2 regions of the Cellulosilyticum sp. WCF-2 genome follow, and region 1 is predicted to be linked to the other one. Evidence: riboswitches for the same ligand, from Rfam matches in the RefSeq annotation. Region 1 holds a riboswitch; the other holds the start of a gene.
What was found. A riboswitch is a leader RNA that binds a small molecule or an ion and turns the genes downstream of it on or off. The one in region 1 is predicted to bind glycine.
Positions count from the first base shown of each region.

Region 1 (7,458 bases):
AAGATGATCATGTTATTGCAGCCCTTGCTTATTGCAATCTTCATGGTTTATGGAGAACCGACATATAAATGTTTTAAAGTACTATAGGTTAACTATAGTACTTTTTTACTAACTAATTCTTTTTATGTATTAAATACTAGGTTTAGATTATGTAAAGATTTCATTTCCTGCCCTAGTATTCATTGTATTTATGCTAAAATTGTGTTATAGAAATCTGATTTAAAATGACATAATGAGATAGAAGGAGTGTATAGTATGAAAGGAACCGTTGTATCGACTTGGATTAAAACCTGCCGTAAACTTTATAATGAACAACATATTGACGAAGCTATGGAGCTCGTTAATTGGAAGAGGGATCGTGTTTTTTCCCCTATTGAAACAGTGGATGATACGCAAATTTTCAAAGTAATTCATGCCATTGCTGAAAAGGAAAAAGTAAACGAAAAAGAACTATGGAAAATTATTGGTCATGAAAATATTAAAACCTTTCATCATGATTTTCCTTCTTTTTTCAAAACCCAAAATTTGTTTTCTTTTTTAAGGGCGCTTTTTGACGTACATATTATTATGACAAAGAAATTTAAAGGTGCTAAACCGCCACTTGTACAAATCAAAGCCATTTCTAATTATGAAGCATTATTAACCTATGAATCTGAACGTTCTATGTTTGATTATTTTTATGGCCTCTTTGAAGGTGCTATGCAGTACTTTAGTGAAAAACCAAAAGTCGAAGAATTAGAACGCTCAAAGAATAGCTTAACGATAAAAATCACCTTTGAAGCACCTATCTATTTTAAAAAACGCTATTTCTTTAATAACATCTTATCTCTAGGTTTTATAAAAAGCTTACCTATTAAAAATGCTATTTTTACAGGTGTCGTATCTTTGGCTATTACTTTTCCTTTATTAGGTTCTAGTTTATGGGGAAAAAGTCTCATTTTAAGTGGTATAATAGCTGTATTAAGTGGCTTAAGCACTCACTTGCTTTTAAAACCTCAAAAAATATTAGAAGAAGAATTAGAGTTACTCTGCAATAATGAATTTAGTACTTATGGTGAAATTAAAACGAATGATTCTTTTGAAAAACTTTATGGATTAATCAATAACTATAAAGCACTCACTCGTAAGGATTTTACAGGTATTAAAAGCGTGGTAGATGAGATGAGTTCATTTACCTCTGCATTAGGTAATATCTCTGATTCAATGAAAGGAACTTCTAATGATATTTCAGAGGTAGTAGAACAAGTAGCTGATGGTGCTACCGAGCAAGCTAAAAATACAGAACAAGCTGCCTTTGTGTTAAACCAAAATATTCAGGCACTTAAGGAAATTGTTGAAAGTGAGCATCAGAATAAAAATGAGCTAGAAAATGCATTATCTAAAGTTAATAATAGCTATCAAGGCGTTAAAAATACCAGTGACCATATTTTTAATACTTTAGGAGAATTCGATAAAATTAGAGAAAAGGGCCTCTACCTAGAAACAAAAGTACACGATATGACTGCCATTATTGCTATTGTTTCTCAAATTGCAGAGCAAACAAATCTACTAGCACTTAATGCTTCTATTGAAGCTGCTAGAGCAGGAGAAAATGGTCGTGGTTTCTCTGTAGTAGCTGAATCTATTAGAAAGCTAGCTGAACAGTCTAAAGCAGCTGTTCAAGAGGTTAACGCTAATCTAGCTTTATTTATTTCAGAAATAAAGCTATTTATAGAGGCTATACAAAAAGAATATCTAAAGCTTGAAAATGAAACCAAAAATCTAGAAGGTGTAAAAAATATTAGTTTCGAGGCTAATCAATCTATACAAGCTGTATCAAGTTCCATGATTGAACTTATCCATAGTCTTACTAAGCAAGCTGATAGTATTGGCACAGCTTCTTCCACAGTAGAAGCTTTAGCTGCTATTGCGGAAGAGAACTCTGCTTCTTCAGAAGAAGTAAGTGCTAGTGTTATTAACTATTCTCATGAAATTGGTTCTTTAGTAGATAATATACAGTCCTTTAAAACAATTACAAGTGATTTTCAACATGATCTAGATCAGCACAAGCTTTAGAAGGAATCTTAGGTAAATTCCAGCGGTATTTAGAAGCTAGTAAACGTATAAGGAAGGTAAGTAAACTGCCTATAGTCATGGCAATAACATTATTGATATCATACTTAATAAGAAAATAATAAGAAGTACTTCCTAATAAAGCAGCTAAAAAGTAAATATGCTTTTTTAAGAAAAATGGAATTTCTCCAACTAATACATCTCTAAGCATACCACCACCAACACCTGTTATGATTCCTACAAATAATGTTAAAAAAGCATTTTCGAAAAAACCTCCTTGCATAGCTGTTTGAACACCGATGACAGCAAATATGCCTAGGCCTATAGCATCAGCTAAATTGAGTAGTGAACCGAAGGTTGAACTCAAATGATTTTTAAATTGATAATGATAATATTGCGTTATGTATGCTACGATAAAAGCTATTACAGCAGTTAATGCTGCAACTATAACATAAATAGGATTAACAAATAATAGCGGAGGGTGAGAACCTAGCAAAATATCTCTTATTAACCCTCCTCCTGTAGCAGCCGTTACACCTAAAATAGTAATACCTAATAAATCTAATTGCTTTTCAATACCTCTTAAAGCGCCAGAAAGAGCAAAAGCAATGGTACCTATGATTTCTATTGAAAAAATCAGAGTTTCAATCACAATTTTATAACCTCACATTCTTATTATTAAAGTTTTTCAAACAAAAAAGAGGATAAAAAGCAATTATAAAAAATATAATTGCCTTTTATCCTCTGTCCTTTTACCTGAAAGCTTACCTATTGGTTTTCCTCGTCGGTGGTGTCAATTTTACGCAGACACGCTCTCCAGATTTACGTCCCTTGACTGTATTGTACCTGAGAGTTTCAACATCTACCTGGCTTATAGCTGTTTTGCTTCTTCGGTTATTATGTAGTACATAATATCTCCAGTCAATTTCAACCGTTTAATTGTTATTAATTCTTACTGAGTATATCAAAATTATAGTTGTATGTAAATCCCAAAATTGAACTTTATCCAAAAATAGGAATCAAAAGTGGAGGAGAGGAGTATCTATTTACAAATTACACATAATTATATACAAGCATTTAAAATACTAGTATTATAATGAATTACTATATATAGGAGATACATTCCATTCAGATTACATTGTAAATACTTATTTATATACCTAATATATCCAAATTGAAGATTTTGTTTTACAACCTTAAGAAGTTGTAAATGTTAAATATGTATCATTGAATGAGATGCAAGATATGTATAACAAAAATGAAATAGTTGAATCTGTTTGAAAAAGATTTTCTCATTTTAAGGATAAATTATTATTCTTACAAAGGAACAGAAAAAAATAGTTATAAAATGCTATTTTATTATAGTATTTTACTATTCGCGAAAGCTAAGTTATCTATATCTAATATTATAAATTCCTTGAAACACATAGGTTTAAATATAATGTATATATACATTATATTTAAACCTATGTGTTTTTGCATATTTAGATTGATTTCCTTTTGTTGTATATAACATATACTACGCTTAAAACTTTCAAAATATTTAAACACTAAATAGTTCTATCTTATTTTATATTCACGCAATTTGTCGTATAATAAAATGTAGTATGAAAATCATGCACTTTATTTATTTAATACATTGGGGAGGAAATTATGCTTAACTATGTAGCAGATGAAAAAATTTATACGTCAGCAAATTCTGGGAACGTAGTCCTGAAGGTTAGAGTTGCTAATAAAGAAAAGCCATATGCTTTAAAATTGTATGCTGGTATTAATGAAAGCTTTCAAAAATTGATTTTTAATAGAGAAATGGAAGCACTTAAAGTCCTCAATTCATGCGAAGGCATAGTTAAAATCAGAGATACTAGCACTGGTATTAAATATAAGGGTCAGAGACATTACGGTGCAATCTTAATGGATTATGTCCCAGGTAAGACACTAGATCGTTATGACTGGAATAAATATTCGCAGTTAAAGAAATACGAAATCTGCTTAAAAATATTAAAAACAGTAAACAATGCACACTCTAATAATGTCATTCACAGAGACTTGAAGCCTGCAAACATCATATATAATGACATAAATCATGAAATTACCATTATTGATTTTGGTTCAAGCAAAATTAAAACTATTATTGAAAAAGAAACAACTATGCCTATGTATTCTGAAAACTATTCAGCCCCTGAGCTGGTTTCTGGAAATAATGTAACAGAAAGAAGTGATTATTATTCTTTGGGTGTGATCTTTAGCGAGATATTATTTTTACTTAGCGCAAAAGATTCAGTAAGCCTAATAGATGAAATAAGTAAGCTGTCATATAAAGCTAATTTAAAAGACATAATCTGTTCCATGTTACAAAATGATCCATCATTTCGCCCTCAATCAATTCTTGATATAATGGATATTTTTAATGAACTTATTGGCGAATTAAACACTACAGCATTTGAGTATAATATCGTAATTGATAGCAGCAAATTACAGTATTTAAAAATGAACTATATCATTGATAATTCGTTAAATATGGCTGTTTTCGTTAATTCATATTTAAAAAAGCAATTTACTGAACGCTATGGTTACTATGATGAACGATATGATAAGTACATAATAACAGGATTGGAGCTTGTTTTGGAATGTACGGTAGATGAAAGCAATGGCATGATAAGTGTAATGAGGATAAGTGATATCCCAGTAGACAGACGTAATATCAATATAAAGCGAAGCTTTAAGATCGAAGGTAAGCTGACTTTTGTTGATTCTAGGCATAAAAATCAAGTGGCAATAGGTAAGGATAATGGTAAGCTGCTTGTTATGTTTAAAAATAGAAGAAATGAAAATGAATTGTTTAGAATGAAAGAAGATAAGTTTGAAAACCTTTTTGGCAAATGGCAGGAAGGGCTAGATGAGTCCATTGTAAATGAAAAAGAAAAAGTTGCAAAAATCATCTACTCTGAATATGAAGTAAGCGAAAATCATATTATTCTAGAGGTAGACGATTGTAAGAGTAAATCTATAGATGAAATACAGTCCAATGTTTCATATGTAATAGAAGGTACTGATGATAGAGGTCAATCAGTATACTTTGACTTAGGTGTATTCGATGAAATCATATGCAACGATGACTGTTTAAGAATGATCTTTTCCTTACCAAAAAAGATACTCAGAGGGAACGTAAAGGCTTTACTAGATAAGAAAGCACCTGTAATGGAGAGCTTTCTTGCAAATACAAGCTCATATAGGCGTCAGCTTAAGGCTGTTCATGCTCTTAGAACTGAGGAATATTCCTCACGCAACTTAAAAGATATTATATTAAATATAGAAGAGCCAGAAGAAATACCAACACTAACTCCACCAATATTTATTGCTAAGAACCTAAATGAATCACAGAAACAGGCTGTAGTAAAAGCATTAAATTCTGAGAATATAAGTTTAATTCAAGGGCCTCCTGGAACAGGCAAAACTAAGGTAATTAAAGAACTAATTGGCCAAATTATACGCAGAGAAGTTCAAACCAATGATAGCCCTAAAATACTGATTGTATCTCAGTCACATACTGCAGTTGATAATATCCTAGAAGGACTAGATAAGGTGATTTCTAATAATATGCAGATAATAAGAATAGGTTCAGAGAAAAATATTTCTCCAGAAATATCAAATAAATATACAATATCTGCTCATAGAGAGGCATTATTCAGCATCATTGAAACAAATGTTAAGAAGCATATTCAAGATAAGCAGACTATGTTAATGGGAAATTCAAATGTCCATGAACAGACACGCTGGGATAAGATAAAGAGTATTCAAGAAGATTGGATTCAACGTTCTGCTGAAAAAGATTGCATAGATTATCAGATGATAAGAAGTGCTACCGTTATAGCTGGTACATGTATTGGATTCTTATCTAATGGTTTTATAAAAGATATGGAATTTGATTATGTAATTATTGATGAGGCAGCAAAGGCAACTACACCAGAACTCCTTGTCTCAATTATTAAAGCGAAGAAAATAATTTTAGTAGGTGATCAAAACCAATTACCTGCTTATGCTGATGATAGTGTTTCACCTACTATTGCAAAATTAACTAAAAAGCCTGAGTATAGAATTTTTGATATCTTGTTCGATAGTTTGCCCAAGACACATAAACAAATACTGACTACTCAGTATAGAATGATTGAAAATATAGGAAATCTGATTAGTTTAGTTTTTTATGGAGGTACTATTGATACTGGATGCGACAAAATAGATAAATTACATGGATTATCACGATATAAAGATAAGTCCATTATTTGGTTCGATACGTCTGCAAACACAGATAAAGGGCAAAGGAAGATAAAGGGCGGCTCATATATCAATGAAGAGGAGAAGAGGATAATCCTAGAAGTTATGGATGACCTAAATAAATCTGGTGAGTTAAAAGGGCTAGATGTTGGTATCATTACTGGTTATAGCGGACAAAAAGACTTACTTAGAAAAGCAGTTAAATCTAATGAATATGATAAAATTGCAAAGATCGATATTAATACTCTGGATGCTTTTCAAGGAAGAGAAAATGATGTTATTATTTATAGTACGGTGCGTACTAAGGATTCTATAGGATTTCAAAAGGAAAAAGAAAGAGTGAATGTAGCTTTTTCAAGAGCAAAGAAGCTATTAATCATCTGTGGAGACCTAGATTTCTTTTACTATTATGATGATCCAAATAATAAATTTATAGAAATTATAGACTATATCAAGGAACATGATGAATGTCTAATTATACCATGCACAGGAGGAAAATTATTTTGAAAAACTTTATAGATAAGTTATATAAAAATATTGTTCCTATAAATGAGGGATATGAATTCTTATTTGCAGATGATGTATATCTGCCAGTATATAAATCATCTTTATTGATAACCAAGAGAAGTGTATTGCCAATAAGCTTAGTTGAAGAAAAGGTTTTACAACTTTTAGAAGCTGAAGTTTACGAAATTGACGAGATGGCAAAGATTTTAGGCCTAGAACGTAGATTGCTGGATATTACCATTGCAGATTTATACACCAAAGATCTTATTGAAGCCTCTGCAAATTCTTGTAGGCTAATGTCTCAAGGAATTGATGCGCTACGTAATCTAAGTCGTACTGAAAAGAAGCAGGATCTACTTAAGTATGTTTATATGGATGGAATTTTAGGTAATGTCTTAACTGATATTTCAAATTACCAATTAGTGGACCGTATTTATAATGATAATTGCAAGTTAAAACCAATAGTGCCTATAAATGATGTAACCTTTTATACTAAACAATATAGTGCTATTTCAGATATCTTTGATAGTGAGAAAAAAGTTGTCTATTCAGTTGGTATTAGTCCTGTAGATGAAGAATTACTTACAATTGATAAAATAGATAATATCTACGTAGAATTTATAA
Region 1 is NZ_CP034675.1:3,079,199-3,086,656, forward strand. It holds gene EKH84_RS13780 (desulfoferrodoxin family protein) at 1-68, shown strand, start outside; gene EKH84_RS13785 (heme NO-binding domain-containing protein) at 256-2,055, shown strand; gene EKH84_RS13790 (trimeric intracellular cation channel family protein) at 2,012-2,704, opposite strand; glycine riboswitch at 2,796-2,873, opposite strand; glycine riboswitch at 2,878-2,983, opposite strand; gene EKH84_RS13795 (AAA domain-containing protein) at 3,706-6,834, shown strand; gene EKH84_RS13800 (hypothetical protein) at 6,831-7,458, shown strand, end outside.

Region 2 (7,458 bases), 2.3 Mb from region 1:
GTGTACCTTATATTATTCAAAAAGGTGCTGCTGCTGTCTTTACTGAAGAGGGTCAAAAACAAATTAAAGAAAACATTGATTACTATATGAAAAATGCACGTACTATTGCTGCTACTATGGAGGAATGTGGCATCACTTATTATGGTGGTGATAATTCTCCATATATTTGGCTCGAGTGTCCAAATAATATGAAGTCATGGGATTTCTTTGATTACCTCTTGAATGAGATTGCTGTAGTTGGAACACCTGGTGCTGGTTTTGGTTCTAATGGTGAAGGTTACTTCCGCTTAACAGCATTTGGTGATGCTGATAATACAGTAGAAGCTATGGAAAGATTTAAAACCCTATATAAAAAATAATTATTGATAACAAAAAAAGTGATATCCTTGCTATTTGCTTAGGATATCACTTTTTTAGATATTTAATCTTTATTATTCTATTTAGTTCGTGAAGAAATCTAAGATATTCCATCCATCTGAAGTCTGTGCTTTATAAAGCTCTGTATATCCACATTTTGTACAACTTATGGTAACAAACTTTTTATTTTGTACATCAAATATTTTTGCAAAGTTACCACCTGTAGCTTGGAACTGATCACTTTCGTACGTACTACATTGACATTTAGGACAGCTATATTCTCTTTTTTCCATTCTATTTCCCCCTCAGCATCTAGCTAGCTTTATATAAGTACTCTATTTATACTATACCTTATTCTAGATTTAAATGCTTACTTACTATATAATTAATTCCCATAAATAATGCTACATCTAATACCATTATTCCACTCATAACAACCATTAAAGTTGTCGTACTAGACATAGTTTCAAATGGTATGAAATTCCCAATTAGCCCGGTTATTAATTGTAATACACTATTAATAATAAAAAATGCTATAAAAGAAATGATTCCTCTGTACCTTGAAAATATTGGCAATTGCCCTGTCGCTAATGCTAAATAAATCATCAATATGCCTTCTATATAAGAAAGTATCCCTATTACCGGAATAGCAACTAATACTAATGCTACTTGCCCATTAAACTCTGTTTGTATTCCTTTCATTAGCTCATTCCATAACTCAGGCCATGCATTTATAAATTCTCTAAATACTTGATAGTCACCCATTAATATAACAAATGTCATTCCTCCTACAATTCCACTTAAAATTCCCCAAATAACAGTTGTTATAAGCTTAGAAAAAATTAATTGATTAGGCCCTACAGGTAAAGTAAACATTAAGTACCCTTCATCACCTAATAAATTTCTATTAAATCTTTGTATTGTCACCATAAGTGTTAATACACCAAGAGCCACAAACAAGCCTACTAGTATTGCAGTCGTTAACCCAAATCCTAAATTTATATTTCCCATTCTAAATAGACGATTCCCTAAAGCTACTAGTATTAATGCACCATAAATAGGTAAAAATGTTCTCGAAGTAGCTTTAAATTCATACTTTAATAATTTTCCTAGCATACAAATACCTCCCTAAAGAGGGCATCAATTGACTTACCTTTTTCCTCTCTAATCTCATCTACATTACCTTTTAGTACTACTTCGCCTTTTGATAAGAATATAACCTCATCACAAATATTTTCTATCTCTTGAATTAAATGAGTCGCGATTAAAATAGAACTTGTATCAGAGTAGTTTTTAATAATTGTTTTAATAATATAATCTCTAGCAGCTGGGTCAACGCCACCAATAGGTTCATCCAAAATATAAAGCTCTGCTTTCCTTGACATGACTAAAATAAGTTGTACTTTTTCTTTAGTTCCTTTAGACATTGTTTTTAACTTAGCTTTTAAATCAATATTTAACTTATCAAACATATCTAGTGCTCGATTCATATCAAAGTCACTATAAAAATCACTAAAGAAGTTTAATAAATCTTCTACTGTCATCCAGTTGTTAAGATAAGTTCTCTCTGGTAAATATGCCACTACTTTTTTAGTTTCAATCCCTGGTTTATATCCATTTATAGTTACCATTCCTGATGTAGGCTCTAGTAATCCATTAATTAACTTGATCATTGTACTTTTACCGCTACCATTTGGCCCAAGTAACCCCACTATTTTACCAGGTGGTATGGTAATATCTACGCTCTTAAGTGCTTCTTTATGAGCATATTGTTTACTCACTTTTTCTAACTTTAAAAGCTCACTCATTTAACTGCCTCCTCTAATTCTTTTTATGCCAAAACCCTTACTCATGAATTTTATATATATTCTATCTTTTTCTCTTCTTGCTCTTTTAAGTCTTCTTCAATCAATTTTAAAAGTTCTTCCTTGGTATAGCCTAGTTGTAATAGTGCTACTGTTACTTCTTTAATTTTAGTGGTTGCATATTGGTTTCTCATGGTTTTTATTAATTCCATATCCTCTGTCACAAAACGCCCACTTGTCCTTTGACTATACACTAATTGATCTCTTTCTAATTCTGCTAATGCTCTTTGCATGGTATTAGGATTAACTCCTGCTTCCTCTGCTAGGTCCCTTACAGAATCAAGTTTACTACCTGCTGCTAGCCGCCCTGATATAACTCTTAGTTTTAATTCTTCTACTAATTGTATATAAATAGGTTTGCTATTATCAAAGTCCCATGGCATTGTGTTACCTCCTTACTGTATTAATTACTTAATACAATAATATGACTCCCGTTTTAAATTGTCAACACTTTTTTATTTTATTTTGAACTTATATTAATATCGTTATAATGTGCTTCTAATAGTTCTCCTCTAATATAAATAAAATCATATGTCCTCCAATTTCATATAAATATAAGATTAACTCAATATTTAAATCCAAAAATAAAATCAAGGGACTATGAATTTTATCATAATCCCTTGATTTTATTTTTAGCTCTTTATGCTACTTTGCTTTGCGATTCTTTTATCTCCTGTTTTTTCAAATGTTCCATATAAAGTCTTGTCTCAGTTACTACTACCCCAGAGAGACCTATTAAACCAATAAGATTTGGAAATGCCATAAGTCCATTTACAATATCAGCTAAAGCCCAGATTTCTTGTAATTTTAAGAAACCACTAATAGCCAGCATGCCAATGAATACCCAACGATAGATATTAATTCCTTTTACACCAGCTAAATATTCTAAACAACGTTCCCCGTAATAGCACCATCCTAGTATAGTTGTAAATGCAAACAAGGTTAAACAAATCGTAATAAGTATTGATCCTGTTTTAGGAAATACTTGTAAAAAGGCTGCTTGTGTTACTGCTGCTCCTTCTATACCTTCTTGACACCATGTCCCAGTAACAAGAATAGTAAGACCTGTTAATGTACAAATAATAATTGTATCAATAAATGTTCCTGTCATAGAAATAAGCCCTTGTTCAGCAGGCCACTCTGTTTTTGCTGCTGCCGCTGCAATAGGCGCACTACCAAGACCTGATTCATTCGAAAACACACCTCTAGCAATCCCTTTTTGTATAGCTTTAGCCATGGTTGCTCCTAAGAAACCTCCTACGGCTGCTCTTCCTGAAAAAGCTCCAGTAAATACTTCTCCTAATGCTGGTAAAATACTTTGATAGTTCACACCTAAAATAATACCTGATAAGACAATATATACAATAGCCATCACTGGTACAACTTTTTCTGATACTTTTGAGATACTTTTAATGCCACCAAAAACAATAATAGCTACAAGTATGGCTACTACCATACTAATAACAGGAAAACCATTTGTTGCAATCCATTCTCTTGCTCCTGATAAAATATGTAATTGGTCTAACATGCTTACTATTATATTTCCTACGTAAACATCAATACCAGCTACCATATTAATACTTGTAGAAATCGAGTTTACTTGTGAAAATGTACCTATTCCCAATAAAGCCACTAAAATACCACTTACTGCAAAGAAAATCGCTAATGGTTTAAATTTCCTCCCAAGTCCCTTTTCTATGTAATACATCGGTCCACCTGAAATCTGACCATTTGCATCTACTGTTCTATACTTAATAGCAAGTACACCTTCCGCATATTTAGTTGCCATTCCAAAAAAGGCTGCTATCCACATCCAAAATAAGGCTCCTGGGCCACCTGTACCAATAGCTGTAGCAACCCCTACAATATTTCCAGTTCCTACAGTTGCAGCTAAAGCTGTACATAGAGCTGCAAAGCTATTAATATCTCCGCTCCCTTTATTTTCTGCTTTAAAGATAAGTTTAGCGGCCTTTGGTAATTTTAATACTTGAATTAGTTTTAATCTAACAGTTAATAAAATGCCTGTTCCTACTAATAGAACCAATAATGGTGGTCCCCATACAAAATCGTTAATTGTGTTTAACACCTTTAATAAATCCATAAAAAAATACTCCCTTCTTTTAATTAACCTTAAAATAAGAGGAGTTCCTTAAGTTTATAGACTTGCTTTCCATATTAATCCCATACTTTTCAATAACTGAAATACTATAAGTAAAGATTACTACTCTAATCAACTTATAGCATTATTGTTTCCATAAATAAACTGATTATTTATTCTAAAAAAATATGTCTTTATCCCTAATTAATAATTAATTATGATTAATATAGCCTGCTCTGTCCTTTTGCCTGAGAGATTAAGCAAAATTGCTTTTGCCCCTTCGGCGCTCATAACTTGAGTCTCTCCAGAGTACTGTCAGCTATGCAGTCACCACTTATAATATTTATAAGTACCTGAGAGTGTTACTCCTTCGGTGGGCTTTACGGCCACTCTTCTGTATAGCTTCATCCAGTATTTATATTACATAAAGTGATGATAGCTTATTATTGTTTAGTTGTCAATATTTTTAGTTTAATGTCTTTTTTAGACATAAAAAGTAGGCCACTGTCATAATAACTAGGTCTTACATTCTAATTTAAAATTAGGATATCTCTTCTATAATAATGGGTCTACTTCATAATAAATTTTTCTATTTATTGGTTTATTGGTATAGTATATGGAATATCATATCTTTTTAACATCTCTTCCATACTATATAATTCCTTCAATGATAATCTCTTTATAAATCCTTCTTTACCATAATGATAGATACTATATAATGGTGCTGTACTATTAATATGATATTGAAAGGATATTTCAAACCACTTTAATCTTCCACATGGTAATAAGCGTCTATTTAATACTAGTTCCCTTACCTGATCAGTAACTTCTCCTATATACCATTCTTGAGAGCCCTCTTCAGATGCTTTTATTTTTCTACACTTAAGATAGTATAATAACTCTCTAATAATCTGCTTTTCATGGTTCCAGCATCCAATACAGATATACTTACTTTGTTCTAATCCTATTTCTAGTATTCTCTGTACAACATCCTGGTCTATATATACCTCTCCACTTTTCTTCTTTCCATGTATATAAAGTAGAGTATCTTTTAAGGTATTTTCTTCTACTTCTTCTTTTATTATATCTCTTTGCTCTTTACTATTTATTTGATTTAAATGAATTTTTTCTGCATATAGACTATGAAAACTGATATTAGGCTCCTCTTGACTAAAATCTAATATAACAAAATTTCCTCTATTTTCACTACTTGTCATAGCCCCCGGATCAATAACATTTCCTTTTAAAAAAATCTTATTTTGATAAGTCATTTCTGGTCTATGACTTCCACCCATTAAAATATAGTTATAATCCTCATCTTTTAATTTTCCCATAATATGATGGGCTGACTTTTGAAGAATTTCTGCCCATCCATTTATATGACACATTAACAGTTTCTTATTATTAATATTTATCATTTTTATACTAGGTGATAATTCTATTTTTTTTAATCTATCTTTACCCAGTTTTTTTCTTATCCATTCTCCTTGAGCAATTCCTTCTGATTTTTTCACACTATGAAATAGACTATCTTCGTCATAGCCTTTAATGTTTATAAATCTTTTATCTACCCAAATCCGATCAAATACTTCACATGGATTTGGCCCATTACTGATATAATCCCCCAAATTTAAAATAAGCTCTACATCTTGCTTATTTATATAACTTATAAATGCATCTAGCATCGATAAGCTAGCATGAAGGTCTGAGATAACTGCTACTTTTTTTGCTTTCATACAAAAATAGACCTCCCCAAATCTCTTTAACTGACTCTTCTATTATTTATTTCGTCAATAATACAAATTAATTAATATTGTCCTTGTATAATAAGTTTTTTTTCTGGTATTTCTTATATCTGATTCTATTTTCACACTAATTATGCTATGATACACTTATATATTTATATTCTTTTGTATAATCCAAGGAGGCTTTTATGAAATCTGAAATTAAAGGTAGAAACTTGCTTCTTACTATTGGCTGTATCGCTATTTTATTTGATTTGCTATCTACTGTTTTTTCTATCTATACATTCCTTAAAGAACCGAGTCTTATCAGCTACACTATTAGTCAGGGTATTTTTAGATTATTAATCGAGATTGCTTTAGTCATATTCTGCTATAAAGGTCATGCTTGGGCAAAATGGATATTATGTGTTATTCTTGCCTTTTCAAGTATTATACTACTCTTACAATATACTAGTTCAGGTAGTTTCATCCTTCTTATTATAAGTATAATTTATCTTGTTTCAGGCGCTCTTTTACTTACCTCTCCATATATTAAAGAATTTATGGCTAATCAAAATTCCAAATAAAGGTTCACATTCCATTTTTACGTTATATATGCTATGATAAATATAAATTTTATTTTATTAAAGGGGACTTTCTATGTATAACTTTTATAATCTTAATCCTAATCATTCATCACCTGAAACCTCTAATCACGTTACCTTAGATATTAATCTACCACTACATAATGATACATTTTATGAATTATTTAATATTTATGCAGATCATCCTACTGAAGAAAACCAAGACAAGCTTGGTAGTTATTTAAACACCATTAACTACCTGATTGGCTTTTTCCCTAGTGATAATTCTGCTGAAAATTCTACTCAGATAACTATTAGTAAATATGATGATTTACATTTACTAATCTGCTCTACCAAAGAGCGAGAAGTATACCTTCCAGCCTTTACTACTACTACTGAACTTCAAAATTGGTGTACGGAATCTATTAATACAATCTCTGTTCCTGCGGAATGGTTATGGAAATTTGTTTTATCTCAAAATAATTTTGCAGGTATTGTTATTAACCCTGGAAGTATTGGTTGGACTATTAATTACGACCACATTCGTTCACTTTTAGATGACATTATTCATGATTAGATGTCTATTAATGCTTACTTTATCTAGAAAGGCTATTTAAATGAATTCTAAGCTTTCAACAAAGAATCTAACCATCTGCCGTTATCTGCAATACTTGTTGTTAGGTATATCTTTTTTCCTTTTTTCTTCTAAAATACCTATTTCGCCCTGGTATATACCTTTGACCACCTATGTATTGCTCTATATACTTATTCTCATCATCTTGCAAATTATATTACTTGTATATACTTGGTATATGTATGAAAAAAAAGAT
Region 2 is NZ_CP034675.1:634,179-641,636, forward strand. It holds gene EKH84_RS02750 (LL-diaminopimelate aminotransferase) at 1-359, shown strand, start outside; gene EKH84_RS02755 (zinc ribbon domain-containing protein) at 441-650, opposite strand; gene EKH84_RS02760 (ABC transporter permease) at 709-1,473, opposite strand; gene EKH84_RS02765 (ABC transporter ATP-binding protein) at 1,467-2,165, opposite strand; gene EKH84_RS02770 (GntR family transcriptional regulator) at 2,216-2,605, opposite strand; gene EKH84_RS02775 (alanine/glycine:cation symporter family protein) at 2,863-4,323, opposite strand; glycine riboswitch at 4,547-4,638, opposite strand; gene EKH84_RS02780 (metallophosphoesterase family protein) at 4,914-6,056, opposite strand; gene EKH84_RS02785 (hypothetical protein) at 6,254-6,631, shown strand; gene EKH84_RS02790 (SseB family protein) at 6,705-7,205, shown strand.
Region 2: another riboswitch for glycine. It lies ahead of EKH84_RS02775 (alanine/glycine:cation symporter family protein); the one in region 1 lies ahead of EKH84_RS13790 (trimeric intracellular cation channel family protein).